3 regions of the Paenibacillus sp. FSL R10-2788 genome follow, and region 2 is predicted to be linked to each of the others. Evidence: riboswitches for the same ligand, from Rfam matches in the RefSeq annotation. Region 2 holds a riboswitch; each other region holds the start of a gene.
What was found. A riboswitch is a leader RNA that binds a small molecule or an ion and turns the genes downstream of it on or off. The one in region 2 is predicted to bind cyclic di-GMP.
Positions count from the first base shown of each region.

Region 1: it holds a riboswitch for cyclic di-GMP, as region 2 does, so the genes downstream of both, NSQ50_RS03195 (transglutaminase-like domain-containing protein) here and NSQ50_RS02420 (choice-of-anchor A family protein) in region 2, are expected to answer to the same signal.
Region 3: it holds a riboswitch for cyclic di-GMP, as region 2 does, so the genes downstream of both, NSQ50_RS01865 (anti-repressor SinI family protein) here and NSQ50_RS02420 (choice-of-anchor A family protein) in region 2, are expected to answer to the same signal.

Region 1 is NZ_JBBOQA010000001.1:720,508-726,882, reverse strand. It holds rRNA gene NSQ50_RS03200 (16S ribosomal RNA) at 1-922, opposite strand, end outside; gene NSQ50_RS03195 (transglutaminase-like domain-containing protein) at 1,290-2,099, opposite strand; cyclic di-GMP riboswitch class I at 2,113-2,193, opposite strand; cyclic di-GMP riboswitch class I at 2,268-2,350, opposite strand; gene NSQ50_RS03190 (class D sortase) at 2,464-3,129, opposite strand; gene NSQ50_RS03185 (GtrA family protein) at 3,232-3,639, opposite strand; gene NSQ50_RS03180 (glycosyltransferase family 2 protein) at 3,626-4,606, opposite strand; gene NSQ50_RS03175 (phospholipid carrier-dependent glycosyltransferase) at 4,704-6,375, opposite strand, start outside.
Region 2 is NZ_JBBOQA010000001.1:540,314-546,688, reverse strand. It holds gene NSQ50_RS02420 (choice-of-anchor A family protein) at 62-2,017, opposite strand; cyclic di-GMP riboswitch class I at 2,126-2,216, opposite strand; gene NSQ50_RS02415 (hypothetical protein) at 2,607-3,104, shown strand; gene NSQ50_RS02410 (ASCH domain-containing protein) at 3,301-3,714, opposite strand; gene NSQ50_RS02405 (MarR family winged helix-turn-helix transcriptional regulator) at 4,042-4,455, shown strand; gene NSQ50_RS02400 (SDR family oxidoreductase) at 4,469-5,290, shown strand; gene NSQ50_RS02395 (DUF3221 domain-containing protein) at 5,482-5,826, shown strand; gene NSQ50_RS02390 (hypothetical protein) at 6,142-6,357, shown strand.
Region 3 is NZ_JBBOQA010000001.1:418,773-425,147, forward strand. It holds gene NSQ50_RS01860 (2-oxoglutarate dehydrogenase E1 component) at 1-2,536, opposite strand, end outside; cyclic di-GMP riboswitch class I at 3,007-3,091, shown strand; gene NSQ50_RS01865 (anti-repressor SinI family protein) at 3,119-3,274, shown strand; gene NSQ50_RS01870 (helix-turn-helix domain-containing protein) at 3,382-3,711, opposite strand; gene NSQ50_RS01875 (TasA family protein) at 3,881-4,489, opposite strand; gene sipW (signal peptidase I SipW) at 4,580-5,170, opposite strand; gene NSQ50_RS01885 (hypothetical protein) at 5,172-6,347, opposite strand.

The DNA of each region.
Region 1 (6,375 bases), 180 kb from region 2:
GTTTCAGTCTTGCGACCGTACTCCCCAGGCGGAGTGCTTACTGTGTTAACTTCGGCACCAAGGGTATCGAAACCCCTAACACCTAGCACTCATCGTTTACGGCGTGGACTACCAGGGTATCTAATCCTGTTTGCTCCCCACGCTTTCGCGCCTCAGCGTCAGTTACAGCCCAGAAAGTCGCCTTCGCCACTGGTGTTCCTCCACATATCTACGCATTTCACCGCTACACGTGGAATTCCACTTTCCTCTTCTGTACTCAAGCCACCCAGTTTCCAGTGCGACCTCAGGTTGAGCCCAAGGTTTAAACACCAGACTTAAATAGCCGCCTGCGCGCGCTTTACGCCCAATAATTCCGGACAACGCTTGCCCCCTACGTATTACCGCGGCTGCTGGCACGTAGTTAGCCGGGGCTTTCTTCTCAGGTACCGTCACTCCGGTAGCAGTTACTCTACCGGACGTTCTTCCCTGGCAACAGAGCTTTACGATCCGAAAACCTTCATCACTCACGCGGCGTTGCTCCGTCAGGCTTTCGCCCATTGCGGAAGATTCCCTACTGCTGCCTCCCGTAGGAGTCTGGGCCGTGTCTCAGTCCCAGTGTGGCCGTTCACCCTCTCAGGTCGGCTACGCATCGTCGCCTTGGTGGGCCGTTACCCCACCAACTAGCTAATGCGCCGCAGGCCCATCCCTCAGTGACAGATTGCTCCGTCTTTCATTCTTCTCTCAGGAGAAAAAAGAAATTATCCGGTATTAGCTACCGTTTCCGGTAGTTATCCCAGTCTGAAGGGCAGGTTGCCTACGTGTTACTCACCCGTCCGCCGCTAAGTTATTTTGAAAGCAAGCTTTCAAAATAACTCCGCTCGACTTGCATGTATTAGGCACGCCGCCAGCGTTCGTCCTGAGCCAGGATCAAACTCTCCAATTAGTATTGAAAAGAGCGATATGCTCATTTTGAAACATCTGACGAGAAAATTAATTCTCTAATTTTGGATATCACTTACGTGATTTCCTACTCACTCGTTGTTCAGTTTTCAAAGATCAAGTTCTCGTTGACGCCGTTTAATGTCTCAGCAGCAACTCTTATAATATATCATGTTGTTTTCAGAAATGCAAGCTTTATTTTTCGAAGCTTTTTATCAGCCTCGTTTGTATCGCCTGTACGCTGTCTAACAACGCTTACCTATAATACCCCAACTATTAATAGAAAAGCAACCCCTAATATAAAAATAAACAACTAGCTTAATAATTAAGCTAGTTGTTTATTTAATAGAGTTATGTTTATAGCAACGAATTTAATAGTATTTTGCCGCAGTATATTTGCTTGAGGCTTTAATTAAATCGGTTTTCTTATCACTCTTTGCAAGTCCTGCATCCACTGTAGTATCAATGGTAACCCACTTCCCATTAAGCAACACTTCGTTCCAGGCATGATATTGCGTAACGTAGCTTGTATTCCCCATTACCAACTTAGCAGGAACATCTACACTCCGCAGCATTGCGGCAAAAAGAGAAGCGTAATCATAGCAAATCCCTTTTTTAGTAGTCAATGTCTTATCGATGCTTGGAATATAATCAGTAGTTACACTATTAGCAAGAGAGTAATCATATTGTACATTCGCAACTACATAGTTATAGATCGCTTTAACTTTCTCTTCGTCTGTTGTTTTGCCTTGTACTAATTGTTTAGCTTTGACAATCGCTTTATCAGAAGAACTCCATTTCACATTCTGTACGGAGCCCAAATATACGGAATTCGAGTCACTCATGGTTACGTCTACTACTTCGGAATATAACGCTTTATATTTATTGCCGGTTGTATTCTCCAGAACAGAAACCTTATAAGTCCCATTTCCTTGTTGCAAAGGGAAGTCCTCAGCTTGTCCAGAAGCATACAAGTTATATGTATAGCTGCTGTTATCTTTGGTGATCATGAGTTTGATTCTTTTATCTTTCGGAATATCATAGTTAATACCAATAACACCTTGAGCCACTTTGGATGTAATCAGCCAGCTGGCATCTGCACTTGCAGCTTGAGCTGTACTTATCGGAACTGAAGTCATTAGGACGAATAACGCCACCAGCATAAAATAAACCTTTTTCACGGATAAAACTCCTTTCGGTAGCTGGCTGCCATCCTTTCGGGAAGGCCCTTTAGCTTTGCGTCCCTACCTTTCGATAGGTTTGCCGTTATCGTATAAGCTCTATCTGTTCTAGCTTTACTAGATATAATTGATAGAATCCATTTGAAACAAACAAAAAAAGCCTCTTCATTCGGTAGCTGGCTGCCATCCTTTCGGGAAAAGGCCCTTTAGCTTTGCGTCCCTACCTTTCGGAAGGTTTGCCGTTATCGTGTTTAGCTTTCATAGTATAATACTATCATATTTATAGTTGTGAACAAGACCTAATTTACTAGATTACCCATTATTTTATAAATATCTCCCGGTATTTGTGTTTTCTTGTCATTCACTATTCTCCTTTTGTTAATTTGGCATGAACAATCAGCCGATGCGTTGGATTCACTAGCGGATCACATGTAATCAGAGTAAGAATCTTATCCTTGTCATTCCCGTCAAGAACGGAGACATCACTCGGATCTACAACAGAAATATCGTATACCTCATAGTTAAACACCTGATCACTAGTCTTTACCGTGATAACATCCCCCACAACAACCTCATTCAATCTGTTAAACAAACGCCCCGTAGTTCTAGCCCGATGCGCCGCGATTGCAGCATTTCCGATCTCTCCAAGGGGTGCCGTTTCTTTCATATGGGCTGCAGCATGTTTCATATTAGCTTTTGTAGCCCCTTCTAATACAGGCAGCTTCAAATCAATCTTACCGATTTCAATTAGTGCGATTACTTTGCCACCGACCTCAATCTCCGGTTCAGGCTTTTCTGTCTCTTGGGGTTGGGGCTGTGCCTGAGCATCCAGAACCGATTCCTCTGCTAACAGCTGAGTAACTTCAGCATACCTGCTCTTCAAATCTGGCTGGGGAGTACTATCGGCAGTGCTTAGTTCAGCCGTTTCTAATAACTTCTCCTGCTGCCTGTCGTTGTACCATTCGTTAGCTGTCGGATATAACATGATAAGTATCCCAGCCAGTATGAGTAGATAGGAGAATTTACGCAATGTTATTCACCTCCGTATATTGTTTCTATGGTTATATACAAATCAAGCAGAAACAGCTACTTGCCTTTAAGCATAGCAACTCCTTCTGCCTGAAATTAATGTTTAAAATACCCATTTACGACTTCCAAAGAAATTGATGATCACCGTGATAAATGTAACCAGCACCTTTGAGATCAAGACTTGAATACCTAGTCTGTCTGTCAACAGATGCATTAGCAGCAGTGATATTCCGAGCACTACCAGATTCAGCACGATAAACTTGACCAGCTGCACGCGGTCGAAGCCTTCTTTATTCCCCCGGTTGCGATCACGAAAGGTTACTTTTTTATTCAAAATAAAGCTATTCGCCGTACCTGCACTATAGGAGATCACCTGCGCCAATGCGTATACCATCCCTAGTGAATTCAACAATGTGAAAATCACAAAATCAATAAGCGTATTGAGCAAACCTACGGCATTAAATTTAAGGAACTGTATGAATGCAGCACGCAAGTTCTTATCTGACATCATTGTGGTCCTTCCGGCGGTCCAGTTGTTCTTCGTTCTGGTAGCCTTTAGTCTCACTAACAATGTATAGCGGTCTATCTTTAGACTCGTCATAAATCCGTCCGATATACTCCCCAATCACACCTAACAGCATCAGAACGATACCGTTAAAGAGCAGATTGACGCCTACAATGGAAGCCCAGCCCGGAACCGTCCAGGAGGTGAAAAATATCTTTTGAAACAAGACGAAAAATAAATAGAGAAAGCTAGAGAATGAAAGGAAGAATCCAATATACGTAGCAATCTTAAGCGGCTTATGTGAAAAAGAGGTGATGCCATCTAACGCAAAACGAATCATTTTCTTCAGCGGATATTTGGTTTCTCCGGCAAAACGTTCTTCCCGTTCATATTCCACCATAGTCTGCTTGAAGCCAACCCAGCTCACCAAACCTCGGACATAGCGGTTCTTTTCTTTAAGTCCCCGCAGGACATCACATACCTTACGGTCAATAAGACGGAAATCGCCTGTATCCGTAGGAATATCCACACTTGTCATACTGCTGAGCAGGCGGTAAAAAAGCTTCGCGGTGACCTTTTTGAACATCGTTTCTCCGTGGCGCTTCAGGCGTTTCGCATATACAACGTCGTAGCCCTCTTTCCACTTCTCGATCATTTGCAAAATGACCTCCGGAGGATCCTGAAGATCAGCGTCAATAACAACAACCGCTTGACCTTCGGCATAGTCCATGCCAGCTGTAATCGCTACCTGATGTCCGAAATTACGCGAGAAGTCAATCAGCTTGACATGCTCGTCTCGTTCACAGATCTCCCGAATCATCTGGGCGGAACGATCACGACTGCCGTCATTGACGAAGACCAGCTCATAAGTATCGCCGCACTCGTCCATTACTTTTTTCAAACGTTCATAAGTATGGCTAATTACTTGCTCCTCATTGAACATGGGTACAATCACACTATATCTGGCTTTCACCTTTATTCCTCCTACAAGCTTTTTGGAGCGTTACATCCATCTACACTTCATAATAACGCTGCATGCATAAACTTATTTTATAGATTTTTATTAAATCCTAGAAAACCCAAGTAGGGAACCAACGCAGCATATCTTTCACGTAATCTCCACTGACCTGCATCCCTGACAGTACCGGGTAGAAAGCGATAAAGAGCAGCAAAGCAACGGCTACATAGACATACTGTACGTAACGGGCCTCAGGGAATTTACTATCCAGCAACTTCATTATATATACAATACCAAGAATCATAAATGGTACCATAGCAAAATAATGGTAAATAAATGTTTCTCTTGGGACAAGCATCCACGGAACATATTGCGAGAAGAAGGCGATCCAGATCATGTAGAGGTTCTTATCTTTACGTTTCAGCGTAATCCACAGCGTTGCCAGCATCGCAAAAATACCCGTCCACCAGATAAGAGGATTCCCCATAGTCACTATACTGCTGACCTGACCTTCCGGCAAACCTTCACCGCCGCTAAAGAACCAGACCGGTCTCTTCATAAACGGCCATTGCCACCATGAGGAAGCAAAGGGATGTGTAGCTACAAGCTGACTGTGATAGTTGTACATATTCTTTTGGGAATCAATCAACCCTTTAATAGTGAAGCCCTCTGCTGATGCAGATAACCCTGGCACAAAAGATAAGCTATAAATAATTACTGGAATAATTACAAAGAACCCGATACAACTAGCCAACGTAATAATAGTCTTTTTCCAAAAAGAATCTACCGCTTCACGACAGGTGCCCAGCAATTCCTTGTCTTTAATCTTCCCCTCGGCCAGCAGGCGTCCGGAGGCTTGGTATTCTCTGTAGCGTTCAAAAAGGGAGATAGCCAGCATAATGGCCAGCCCTGCTCCTCCATAGAGCACAATCCATTTCGAAGCTACGCCGATTCCGAAGAATAAGCCAGACCAGAATAACGGAATTAATGTTTTTCTTAAAGGCTGCTTGTAGAAATTCATTGTGTAATACCGCTGCATAAAATAGAACATCAACATAATGAAGAATACTCCGTATACGTCAATCGTGGAGATTCTTGTCTGTGTGAAATGCATGAAATCCAGTGCAAACAATCCTGCCGCGAGGGCCGCGTATTTGCTTTTCTTAAACAAACGCAGCGCCATTACATATATGAGAGGTAACATGGCAACTCCGAACAAGGTTCCGATAATACGCCAGCCGAATGGATTGACCCCGAACAGCTCCATCCCTATGGCAATTAACAACTTACCAAGCGGTGGATGCGTATTCTCGTAAGGCACAATCCCGTGTGTATATTCATAAGCTGTTCGCGCATGATAGATCTCGTCAAAATAAGTGCTATTCATAAAGTTAGAATATTCCGGAATGAGCGACTGCTCGTCAAAAAGATTGGCCGCTGCTCCTCTTTTAGGAACTGCGTTAGCATCCGGTGTCACACCAGCAATAGGAAGGGGTATTCTTTCTCCCCCCTGCTCATAAAAGGCCATTTCGTTCAAAGTGAACCCTGGAGAGGTAACTGTAAACTTCACATATCTCGCAGTAACGTTCAGGGGTTGGCTTTTCCAGATGAAGACATTCCCGACATCCTCACTGACATCCATCGGACTGCTCCAGACCTCAGGATTGTCGCTGAATTCCAGCTTGAACTTACCCGTGCCCACGCCACCAAAGATATTGACCCGTTCCAATGGTTTACTCTGTCCCAAATCTACATAGAAGCTTTCACCACTGGCAGCAGGCTCC
Region 2 (6,375 bases):
CAAATAGAGCCGCCATCGGGACACCCCCCGAAAGCGACTCTATGTTGTGCTCTACCGTTTATTATTTATTCTTTTTGGAGAACTTGGTTCTCATTAATAATCCGATAAGTGCAAAACCTAAACCTGCTACATAGTAAGGTGCAGGACTTGATTCACCCGTTTTTGGCAATTCCTTCACAGGTGGCTTACCTAATGGGATCGTATCGTCCACTACGATGATTTCATCAGGTGTTGGTGTTGGCGTTGGTGTCACTGCCGGTACCGGGCCTAATGGGATCTCATCATCATCAACAAGTACTTCTGTGCTATTCGACGGTGTTGGTACTGGCGCTGGTGTCGGCGAAGCTACAGGCCCAAGCGGCACAGGATCTTCTGCAAGAACTATAGTGCCAATTACGGATGATGGCGTTGGTGTCGGGAACACCGAAGTCTCTGGTGTCGACGTTGGTGTTGCTTCTGGTGTTACTGTCGGTGTCGGTGTTGCTTCAGGCGTTACCGTCGGTGTCGGTGTTACCTCTGGCGTTACCGTCGGTGTCGGTGTTACCTCTGGCGTTACCGTCGGTGTCGGTGTTGCTTCTGGTGTTACCGTCGGTGTCGGTGTTGCTTCTGGCGTTGGCGTTGGTGTCGGCGTCACTGTTGGCGTCGGCGTTGGTGTTGGCGTCGGCGTTGGTGTCACTGTTGGCGTTGGCGTCGGCGTTGGTGTCACTGTTGGCGTTGGCGTCGGCGTTGGTGTCACTGTTGGCGTTGGCGTCGGCGTTGGTGTCACTGTCGGCGTCGGTGTTGGCGTTGGTGTCACTGTCGGCGTCGGTGTTGGCGTCGGCGTCGGCGTTGGTGTCACTGTCGGCGTCGGTGTTGGCGTCGGCGTCGGCGTTGGTGTCACTGTCGGCGTCGGTGTCGGCGTTGGTGTCACTGTCGGCGTCGGTGTTGGCGTCGGCGTCGGCGTCGGCGTTGGCGTCGGCGTCGGCGTTGGTGTCACTGTCGGCGTTGGCGTTGGCGTTGGTGTCACTGTCGGCGTTGGCGTTGGTGTCACTGTTGGCGTTGGCGTTGGTGTCACTGTTGGCGTTGGCGTTGGTGTCACTGTTGGCGTTGGCGTTGGTGTCACTGTTGGCGTTGGCGTTGGTGTCACTGTTGGCGTTGGTGTCGGCGTTGGTCCAGGTTCATCACCATCGTATGGATAGTGGTGAAATTCACCACCACCAGTCCCTTTGAGTGAAGCCGCCACTAAAGTACCGTTAATCTGACCATTAATAAAATCAACATGAGCATAGGGGGCAAGTATGCTTCCCATTACACCTATGCCTGCCATATCAAGATACGCAGCTTGGCTAAAGTTAAGCAAAATTTTCTTGCTGTTCAACACGTTATTAGGTAGAAATCCGAAGTTTTTCATTTTTACGTTAGAACCATCAATATTAATAATTGCTGTAGATCCTGAAGGAACATTTATTGTAATTCCATAGGTATTAGAGACGTTATCTCCTGGAACATTAAAAACATTGACCGCAGGATCTGTACCTGTCAGGGTAAGACTGCCATATTGGTACACTGTTGTTCCATTCGCCGGCAATGCTGCAAGTTCTGCTGATTTGTCCTTCAAAGACTGACCTACGGCTGAAAAGTCAATCGTACTCCCCTGTCTTTTTGTACCTCCCTTGAGGAGCGTTACATTCCCTGAAAAATCTCCCCCGTGCACGATATTCCCATAAACAGTACCTCCGTTGAAAGTAAGATTCCCTCCAACAACAAGTGTGTCAGTCAAGGAAACCTCAGCAGCGGTCAACCTATCTCCAACACTATAGTTGGTTAAGTTAACGTTACCTCCAGCAGCAAACCTTCCTTCCGTATCCGAAACCGTTGTTATATCCCCTAGAATAAACACGTTGTAGACCCCTGCAATTCCCAATGTAGAAGAACTACTAGCTCCAGCAACTCCAGCTCCTAATGAGGAAAGCCCACTACCTACCGTCAAAATCCCAGCTAATACAAGCGAGAGTAACGGTCTTATTCTTCTTTTCAAATGGCACACCTCCTAAAACTATGATTTATATTAATCAGAATAATTACCAGAAACTCTAAAGGACCTAACAACAAAAAAGACCGCCAAAAAGAAGTGGAATTCCCTTCTCATGGCAGTCGGACGGTCATTGTGCCTTTAAGACACTTTAGACTCCTGGACTTTGCGTCCCGCCCTTTCAGACGGTTTGCTATTATCATGACTATATATATGTATTACACTGCAAGTCCAGAACTGGTAGCCGAAGCATTCTCTCCAATAACCGTCTATGACTTTTAATACTTTTTGAATTAATAACAGTTTAGCGCCCGACACCCACAATTGTCAATCAATTCCTTTCGATGATCCCCCTCATTATTACCATACAAAAAAAGCGCCTAAAGGCGCTTCGCATAAGGTTTTTCATTAAATTTTAAAGTAACTGTATATAGCCCAATATGGATATCCATAAGGGAACACTCAGAATTAAACCAAAAAAAAATCCACGCTGGAGGCTGCCCTCTTTTTCCATCATAATTCTCCTTTATGTGCGTCCGATACATTAATTTTTATTATTACAATTTTAATATAATTTATTCTTCGTTATTTAGTTGTGAATTTAATCACATTGGATAAGCTGTTTAGAAATACCATTGATTATTTTTGGAATGTCGGGGTAGAATACGAATATACGTTCCTATTAGAGGTGATGAGATTCATGCATAGAGCAGAAAGCAGGGACAACATGCTGGTGAAATCTTATTTATTGCTTCCGATGATTTTATCAGCTTTCGAACGGGACTCCGCCATTTTATCTACACACTTACGAACACCCGCCCCTTATCTGGAGGTGCTTGGAACAGCTGCTGCAGTAGCTACAACAGATCTAAGGGATGTTCGTGCAGAAATGAGAAGACGGGGAATCAAGGTGTATGAGCAAAACAGACTTAATACGGGAATTGAAGCCAAGTATATATGTCGTGGCTATCACGAACGAATGCTGCTGTTGAATGACATTGTTGCGGCTCAGGCTGCCATCCATATGCGCAGATACCTAGGGCTGGATATTTCCTCTTTTAAGAGTTACGAAGAACAGTTTCAAATTAAATAAAGCTGTATAGAAGCCGCTCTACTCTCCCCCCATCAATTAGCGAACAAAAAAATAGGCCTTACCATGGGAGTTGGCAAGACCTGAGAGAGATATACCACAAAACACTGGGGGGTGTTTGGTGTCTTCAATATATACCTCGAACCTGAAAAAAAGCTGATAGGCACATAAAAATTACATTAAAAATATCATTCGCCGTTCAGAAGTGATTAGAGTGCTCCCACAAGCTTAGCCGACCTTTAGCTGGAATTGGATGGCTTAATGGATGAACCCCTTCAAGCTTCCAGGCAAACCGTCCTTCGCTATAGTCGCCAAAATCATATTCGTTCCCATTGATCCATTCCCTTAAATCCACCTCTGGAGTAACCACATAACATCCCGCGAGCTGACCTGTAGCAATAATAGCTCCTGTCGGCAAATTATTTGCTGTATAGCCATGTTTCGCCAATACTGATTTGTACGGTTCCTGTTCACAAATCTTTTTGTCAATCCTCATTCCGGCATGAATGCCTAACTCGCCGCGGTAGGCTGTTCTCCATGAACGAGTTTCAAACTCTTTTTCACCAAGAGCAATTAAGGTCGCCCAAGGCTGCCGTATTGTTATACACCGCATGATATCTATCCCCTTTGTTTATGTTGGACGTTTGTCACGGATGTCACGGATCTCGATCTCGCGTTGTGTAATCTTGCTCTCCTAGACTTGATAAATAATCCCAACCGTTTGGTCGATACTCATTTCCATGATTGATCGCCTCTAAAAATAAGAACATTCATTTTTATTATATACAAACAAAAGTTCTAAATATCAATATTATTGACATTCACCTGTAACTCCCCACAATTTAAACAAATAAAATAATTAAAATTGATAAAGGAGAATATAGTTTGTATACTAATCAAGTAGTTAGTGTGCAAACTATTTAAAGAGAGGAATTAATTTATGGACAACCCAGGACAGTTATTAATAAGAGTAAGTCTTGAAATGAAAAAAAGCTTAACAAAAAAACTTTCACTTTATAATGTAACAGCTCCTCAATGGGCAGTATTAAAAGATATATCTATTCATTTAGAAGGAACAACTCCAGCTATGATTGCAGAGCGAACTTACTCGGATCGCCCTACAATAACGGGTATACTCGAGCGACTTAAAGCAAAAGGACTTCTGGACATTAGAGATAATCCAAATGATAAACGATCAAATCTTGTATTTATTACAGATTCGGGAATGATAATTAAGAGTCAAATAGAAGTTCTTAGTGACGAAATCATGGATAACGCACTTAAAAATATTTCTGAACAAGAAATGTCCACGTTTATGAACGTGCTTAAAATGATCTATTTAAATATTAGTTAGGGAAGTGAGACTTATGATTCTAATCACAGGGGCAACCGGTAATGTAGGACGTGAAGTGGTTAACGAACTAAGGAAAAGTGAAACACCTTTTAAAATTGCCTCCCATCGAAAAGACAGTGAGTATGTTTATTTTGATTTTGAAAATGCTGATTCTTTTCGTCCAGCGTTAACAGGAGTGAAAAAATTATTTTTACTGCGCCCTCCTCATATAGCTGACGCAAAAAAATATTTCCAACCCCTCATAGATATCGCAAAGGAAGTCGGAGTTGAACACATTGTGTTTCTATCTCTATTGGGCGTAGAGAAAAACCCAATTGTTCCACACCATAAAATTGAAAAAATCATTAAAAAATCAGGAATTCCATATACTTTTTTACGCCCAAGTTTCTTCATGCAAAACTTAATTTCTCAACATGGGGAAGAGCTACGTAAAGAAAAGGAGATCTATGTACCCGCAGGAAAAGGCAAGACTAGCTTTATCGATGTTCGTGATATCGGTACTGTAACAGCTAGAATCCTAACTGAGAATGGTCATGAAAATAAAGGTTACTCGTTAACGGGAACTGAAGCGCTAGATTACTATGAAGTAGCTGAAATTTTATCTGAAGAGCTAGGAGAAACAATCAAATATGTTAATCCATCAGTTCTTCAGTTTAGAGATAAAATGTTAACAAAAGGAATTCAAAAAGAATTTGTGACTGTTATGATTGGAATTTACTTCACTGCAAAAATTGGATTAGCCAAAAAAATCACGCCCGATTTACAAATATTACTTGGTAAAAGACCCATTACATTCAAAGAATTTGCACATGACTATAAGTACGAATTAGTTTAATCATGGTGGTTTTTTGGCTAAACCATCAGGAAGCATTTCAGGATACATTGTTACTGCCGCGTGCGAGGGGAATCAATAAAGGTCGTCATAATGGATATGCTGCTGTTTATTCTTATATTGGTAATGTACAAAATGCTATGCCTGTGCAACCGATTTTAAACTGATGTCGTAACCACTAGAGGGGAAGGTCCATGATTCAAAAACCACGTACTACTATTAAATGGACTCTTATTTTTATTTTTTTGTTATTAGTCACCGCCTGTAGTAAGAATGATGAAGTTTTGAAAGGAATTGTACACACAATAGATGTAGAAAATAAAAGAATTTTAGTAATTTCCGAATTAAAAGAAGAAGACTTGAACAAGGAATACAAGGAGGTGCTCGAATCTAATGAGTACTCTCAAGCCATTTGGGTAAATAAAGTTGCACCTTCTAAATATAAAAAAGGCGATGAGATTAAAGTATTTTTTGAAGTAAGTGATGATTCATTCCCTGCACAAGTTACCGCCAAAAAAATCACCAAAATCAAGAATTGAGCAAAAAGAATAGAATCTACTATAAAGAAGCGGCTTCTCCAAAGGGACGGCGCTTCTTTGTGTAGATTTAAGGAGAAATCCATATTTATAAATGCACTCTGTGCAAAAAAGTGACCCCACCACTTTCGGCAGGGTCTAGATCTATTTTATAAGGGGGTTATGTGATTACTATAATCCTCTTAGCTTAAATAAGTATGAAGCCCGTCTAAAGATTTGCTGAAATATTATTATTTTTATCGAAACCGATCAAATATAGTAACGTATCAATCTTAATTTTCAAATTACTACATATACAAAATGGAGGTGTGTATAAAGATGAAAATACTCAGTCTATTGCTTGTAGCATTGTCTTCCATTGGAGTAGTTGCCACATTCGGGTTTTCAACATTCAGCTTAATCACAGGAATTATAGGAGGGCTTATTGCAGCATTTGCAATTTCAGGCTACTTGCAGTCTGTCAGACGTGATTACCCCAATGAGAGCTATGAGAATAAACAAGTTAAGTATCAATCGAACTATAATACTTGGTAAGCAAAAGCCCCACCTTAA
Region 3 (6,375 bases), 120 kb from region 2:
CAGGTGCTGCTTCCAGTTCTGTTTGGATGTCGATAGCGACTTTACCGCTGCAGACTACGAGCCGTTTAACTTCACTTGGTTTCTGGCCAAGCAAAGATTCAGCTAATACAGGCTTGAATTGTCCTGAAGCCAGCTCGGTTCCGGCAGAAGTGCTGCGCGTATTACGAATGAGACTTTTCGGCGTCATAATGACTAGCGGTTTAGCATCTTCCTGCCCGCATAACGCTGCTTGGCGCCGCAGCAGATGGAAATATTGCGAAGCGGTAGTCAGATTAGCGACTGTCCAGTTCTCCTCAGCGGATAGCTGCAAGAACCGTTCCAGCCTACCGCTGGAGTGCTCAGGTCCCTGTCCTTCGTAGCCATGCGGCAGCATGATGACGAGATTGCTGCGCTGTGTCCATTTGGCGCGTCCAGCCGCAATGAACTGGTCAAAAATAACCTGACCCGCATTGGCGAAATCACCATACTGTGCTTCCCAGATTACGAAGGTTTCCGGTGCAAACACATTATAACCATATTCAAAGCCTAATACTGATGCCTCTGACAATGGACTGTTGTATACGCCAAAGGAGGCACGGGAATCGCTTAGCTGATGTAGCGGAGAGAATAAATCTCCTGTTTTACTGTCGTGCAGCACCAGATGGCGATGTGCGAAGGTTCCGCGTTGGGCATCTTGACCGCTCAGTCGGATGGGCGTCCCATTTTTCAAAATGGTAGCGAAGGCTAACGTTTCAGCCAGTGCCCAGTCGACCTTTTCACCCTCATTCAGTGCATCTTTACGACGTTGTAAAATGCGCTCCAGCTTCGGATAAACCTGGAATCCAGCTGGAACCGTCAACAGTTCACGATTGATCTCCTGCAGGCTGGAGATGGATACCGCTGTAGTGTTTGCCGCTGCGCGGTCCGTTTGTAGAGGAATGAAGGCTTTGGGTTCTTTTTTCTTATGATTGCCTTCCTTCATATTATCGTACGCACGCTGCAATACGCTTTCTGCTTCAGCATTCATCTTTTGTACGTCTTCGGCGGTAAGAACCTTTTCGTTTTTCAGTCTCTCTGCATAAACCTTGTAGACGGTCGGATGATTGCGAACCTTGCCGTAGACAATAGGTTGTGTGGTTTCAGGATCATCCATTTCGTTGTGACCATGACGGCGGTAGCCGATGAGATCAATTACGAAATCTTTTTTGAATTGATGGCGGTATGCGCTAGCTAAACGTACGGCTGCTACGCAGGCCTCTGGGTCATCAGCGTTGACATGGACTATCGGGATTTCATACCCTTTGGCAATGTCACTCGCATAATGCGTAGAACGGGAATCTTCACTTTCAGTCGTAAAACCAATTCGGTTATTAACAATGATATGGATCGTCCCACCATTTTGATAACCTTGAAGTTTGCCGATATTAAGCGTTTCTGCAACAATTCCTTCACCTGGAAAAGCAGCATCACCATGCATCAGCACCGCCATAGCTTTACTGGTATCAATCTTCGGCAGTCCTGCAGTGCTCCGGTCTTCTTGTGCGGCACGAGTGAAACCTTCCACGACAGGATTGACGAATTCCAAGTGACTTGGGTTATTCGCTAGTGTTATTCTTGTGCGTACGGTTTCTCCTTCACGGACAGCACGGTCTGCACCGAGATGGTATTTCACATCACCTGTCCAGCCATAGTTAATGCCTGTGGAGCCTTCGGAAGGGAAAAGCTCCTTGTTCGGAGAATGATGAAACTCTGAAAATATGATATCATAAGGTTTGCCCAAAATATGTGCAAGGACGTTGAGGCGACCGCGATGCGCCATGCCCATCAAAATATGCTCTGCACCGTCATGTGCAGCAGCGCGTACGATTTCGTCTAACATCGGCACAAGAGCATCATTGCCTTCAAGACTGAAACGCTTCTGACCTACAAAAGTCTTGTGGAGGAAGGTTTCAAATTGCTCTACCTGAATCAGGCGGTTCAGGAGCTCTTTGCGTTCTGTATTATTCAGGGGTGCTGGTGAGCTGGTGGATTCTGCCTGTCTATTTAGCCATTGCAGTTCTTTTTCTTCATGCACATGCCCGAATTCATAGGCGATAGTCTTGGTGTATGCCTGACGCATACGTTGCACGGCATCCCACCCGGTATGCACATCATTCGGCGCATTTTCCCATATAAGCGTGGCAGGCAGTGCAATCAGGTCTTCGCGGGTCAGCCCATAGGTTTCAGGCTCAAGATATTTTGCCATGGGATTCTGATCGCGTACCAGCGGATCAATTTCAGCGGCCATATGGCCATATATACGAATATTGGCGATTAGCTTGGAAGCTCTTACTGCTTTTCTAAGCCATTCGGTGTCTCCCGAGATGCGCGGCTGAGGAGCCGGTTCGCTATCCGGAGTTAGGGGAGGGGGTCCCGAATTTGTAAAAAGCTCGCGATAATTATTTTCTACGGTGGAGGGATCTTTCACAAACTGTTCATATCTTTCTTGAATGTAGCCTAAATTGGGTCCGTAATACTTACTCCAAATGGATTCGTTATAGGGCTCTTTGGCTGCCATGAATACATCCTCCTTAACGGATGAACTCCATACGTGACATTTTGTGTCAACGCTTACTGGAGCTGTGATGATTGCGGTTTCATTTCTCATCTTATTGTGCTACTTTCAGCCACTGTAATCAATTCATTCTTTCGTCCAATACGTTCGCAAAATGGTATAGGTTAGCTTGTTCTAATGAAAAGAAGGGTGTTTCTTCTCATTACCCATTCTAAAGGCCTATTAAAATGATTCTATTATCCTTATTTTTAACTATTAGGTCAGTAAATATTTATTTTGCTAGTACAATTTATTTTATGTAACGGACGAGTATCGTGATAATCGGACAAGATCTTTGAAAAAAAATCTTTTATTTTTCGTTTTTAAAATAGAAAGTAACCAGGAATCGACACACTTTTCCGCTTTCTTTTTGTATAATGTTATTGCAGATAGTAATTTTATAGTTTTTTAAGCAGATCCTTTCGTGAAAAGGGTCCAGTAAAAGGTAAACTTGCCGAAAGGAAGGGGCACAAAGTCGCGGGTCTAAGGTAGAGATACTATGACAGCCGGATTGCCTGGGGACGTAAAATCTTAGGGGGAGATTTTTTGGAAAAGTCCAACCAGGGTAGCAACAGAGAACAGCAGTTTATTGATCTGGATCAAGAGTGGGTACATTTATTATTAGCAGCTAAGAAGGCTGGCATTAAGGCAGATGAAATCCGCCAGTTCTTTCATGAGAAAACTGTGCAGATCGTGCAGTAATACATTAGAGGGGTTACATATCGAAAAAGGGCACAGCGGTTCTTCGCTGTGTCCTTTTTCGATATGATTTAGTAGAAGAGAGGATCGTACCAGATTAGTAGGAAGTATTAATCCTTTTGATCGAGCTTCCATTTCTGATAGTCCAGAAATTCTTTGAATTCGCGTTTGCTAATGCCTGAGTCCATAGCTTCCTGCACCAATCGGAACCATTCCGAATCTAAATGTGATTCCTCTGCATCATTTGGTTCTCCATAGAGTAGGGCATGAATGGATACCTGAAGCGCGTCAGCGATCTTTTCGATAAACTGGATGGATGGATTGGATTGGATGTTTCTCTCCACGTTGCTAAGATACGACTTAGCCACATCTGCTCTGTCCGCAAGCTCAGATAGGGAGAAACCCTTGTCTAGGCGGAGCTGCTGGATACGTTGGCCCATATTCTGTGGCACTATGCTGACGCCCCTCCGTAATTTTTGTTATTAGTATAGCAAATATCAATAAATCGGACAAAGTTTATTGTAAAGAGAAGAGCAGCAATCTGCTTATCCGTGGCCGGATTCAGGATCTGCTGCTCTTCGAGTATTTTATTAAATTACTTTATTGATCTTAGTAGTCTTTTTTCGCACCTTGTTTAGCTACGAAATCCCAAGTCAGTGTTAAGCTATCGCCTTGGAAAATATTTTGATCTTGGTTATTTTCCACAAATTCGAATTGGACGGAGAAGCTGTCATTGGTACCGGCTTTAATACCGGATGCTTCGGTAAAGAGTTGATCCCAACCTGTATTTTTTACGAGATCCGGATGCTGACTTTTTAAAGCAGCAAGTGTAGTCTCATAAACTACATTTTCAGGAGAGACGATAGGTACTCCTTTATCATTATTTCTAAGGAATTTAACTTTAATGAACTCGGCTAAATCCAGGTAGTTATCTCCTTTAGCATCCGTGATTTGAGTCGATGTATTCAGAATGATAGATCCGATATCGAGCGAACCATCGTTTTTCAATTTGAAGGATTTAGTTACAGTATCACCTGGTTTCAGGTTAGGAATATTAACGATGACAGAAGGGTCGGAGTTCAGATCGAGTGTACCCGCTGCGAATGTAGCTGTGCTTTGCGCAGTGTCGCTAAAGTATGCGAAGGTTCCTCCGCCGATTAATGATAAACCCAGTGCTGCAGATGCTACGCCAAGACCCAATGTTTTCTTGATACCCATAATAAAATTCCTCCTCAAATTTGTGTTTGAATTTTTTATAAAATTTATATATTGTATCTTCCGGTTCGTAAGCGGAAGTGGACAATCAACTTAGGGCTGTGTTTCTGTTGGGGACGGTGAGGCTGGCAGTAGGGCAGCATTTTTCTTTTCTAATGCAGCTACAGCCTTCCAAGAGGTATACAGAGCATAGAGCAGAAGCATCAAGCCAGGCACGATCATGAGGACTACACTTCCAGCTTTGGAAACCGCGAAATTCATAGCGTAACCGACATAGGGTACAGTGACCCCGGTATACTGAGCTACAACATTCGCAGAACTGGTAGGGTTCATGTCGGGTGCGTCGTTGTTATCGCCTTTAGTGCGATAAACAGCTTCACCAGTAGCGTTATTGACGGTCGCTTCTACAATCCGGTGAGTAATGAGCAGATTATCTTCGTTCCTAAAGGTGATGACATCGCCTGGTTTGAAACGATTCATATCCCCTCCGGGTTTTAATGCGACAATTGAGCCTGTCTGAATTCCTGGTTCCATCGATCCTGAGAGTACGGTTTTGATCTCATATCCGAAGAAAGCAGGTTCACCACCGGAGGCCTTGGATAACACTACGGCTGCCACCAGCAGAATAAAGATCACAAGCATTAAGCTCGATAAGGTATTATTGATAATTTTTTTAATTCGCATCTTATTCTCCACCTTTCTCAGGTTGAGGGTCCGAAGGAGCTTGGGTTGCTACCGGCGGGGTAGTCGTACTGTCTTCCGCCTTTGGCGTCTCTTGTGGAGCCTCTTGCTGAGGAACATCTTTTGGAATTGTGAGCTCTTCACCAATTTCCGGCTTAACCGGGTCAGTGGCTGGGGCTTCAGGTTGTTCTTTATTTGGGGCTTCCGGAGCAGCTTCACCTGACGTTGGAGGGGTTGCCTCAGCTTTCGCTTTATCCTCGGCTTCTTGTTGCTTGTTCTCCTCAGCCAAACGTTCTTCTTCCTTCTTCGCTTCTTCTTCTTTCTTTGCTTGCTCTTCTTCTAGCCGAGCTTTTTCAAGCTCTTCTAGTTTTTGCTCGCGAGTCTGACTGATCATTTGGAGTTTATCTTGAAGGGTAGTGATACCTGAGGTTGCCGATTCTTTAAGGTTAGTCAATTCGGTATTTAGAGCTTCATAAGTGGAGGTGAGGTCGCTAGAGATCACGCCATCTGGTTGAGTGAAGGTAATCAGGAATGGCAGTGGCTGTGGGAACTCTCCTTCGCGTAATTCAAGTTGTCCATAAACATCACTGGTAACTACCGAAGCGAATGGAAGACCGACATCGTGTATGGAGGTTAGGTAACTAATAACTCCATTTAAGGAAGCATTCAAGGATTCCGAGATCACACCACTTTGATTCAGGCTGCTTTGTAAATCTCTGAAAAATTGCTCATCCTTGATTTCTAGACAGTTTGAATCTAGAGAAGTCATATATCCTCCTATCTGGAAGAGTAAGGCTGCTGCTGCACTTAGCTCATTGTGGATTTGATTCCAAATTTGGCTGTTAGCCGCCAGTTGCTCGTTAACGCTATCTATTTGGGATTGAAGCGCCGCTATTTGCGAAGAAATCTCTTGTGCAGCGACATCAAGCTCTTCCAGCGACATCCCTTCTATTCCCGAAACGTCCGAGTAGTTAGCTGATGAGGAAAAGGGTTGTAGTGATTCTTTTAAAGTGAGCGCTCGATTAACATGTTCTTTGAACTCTGTAAGCAGTGCCTTGATCGAATTCGGAAATACTTCGCAAAAGCTAATCGTGCTAGTGGTTTGCGCAGCAGCTCCAAAGCCTCCATAGGTACCACCAACTTGCTGCGAGGTATATAGAAATAAGACGGAGACAGCCATTCCTGATTGCAGTATACGTAAACCAATT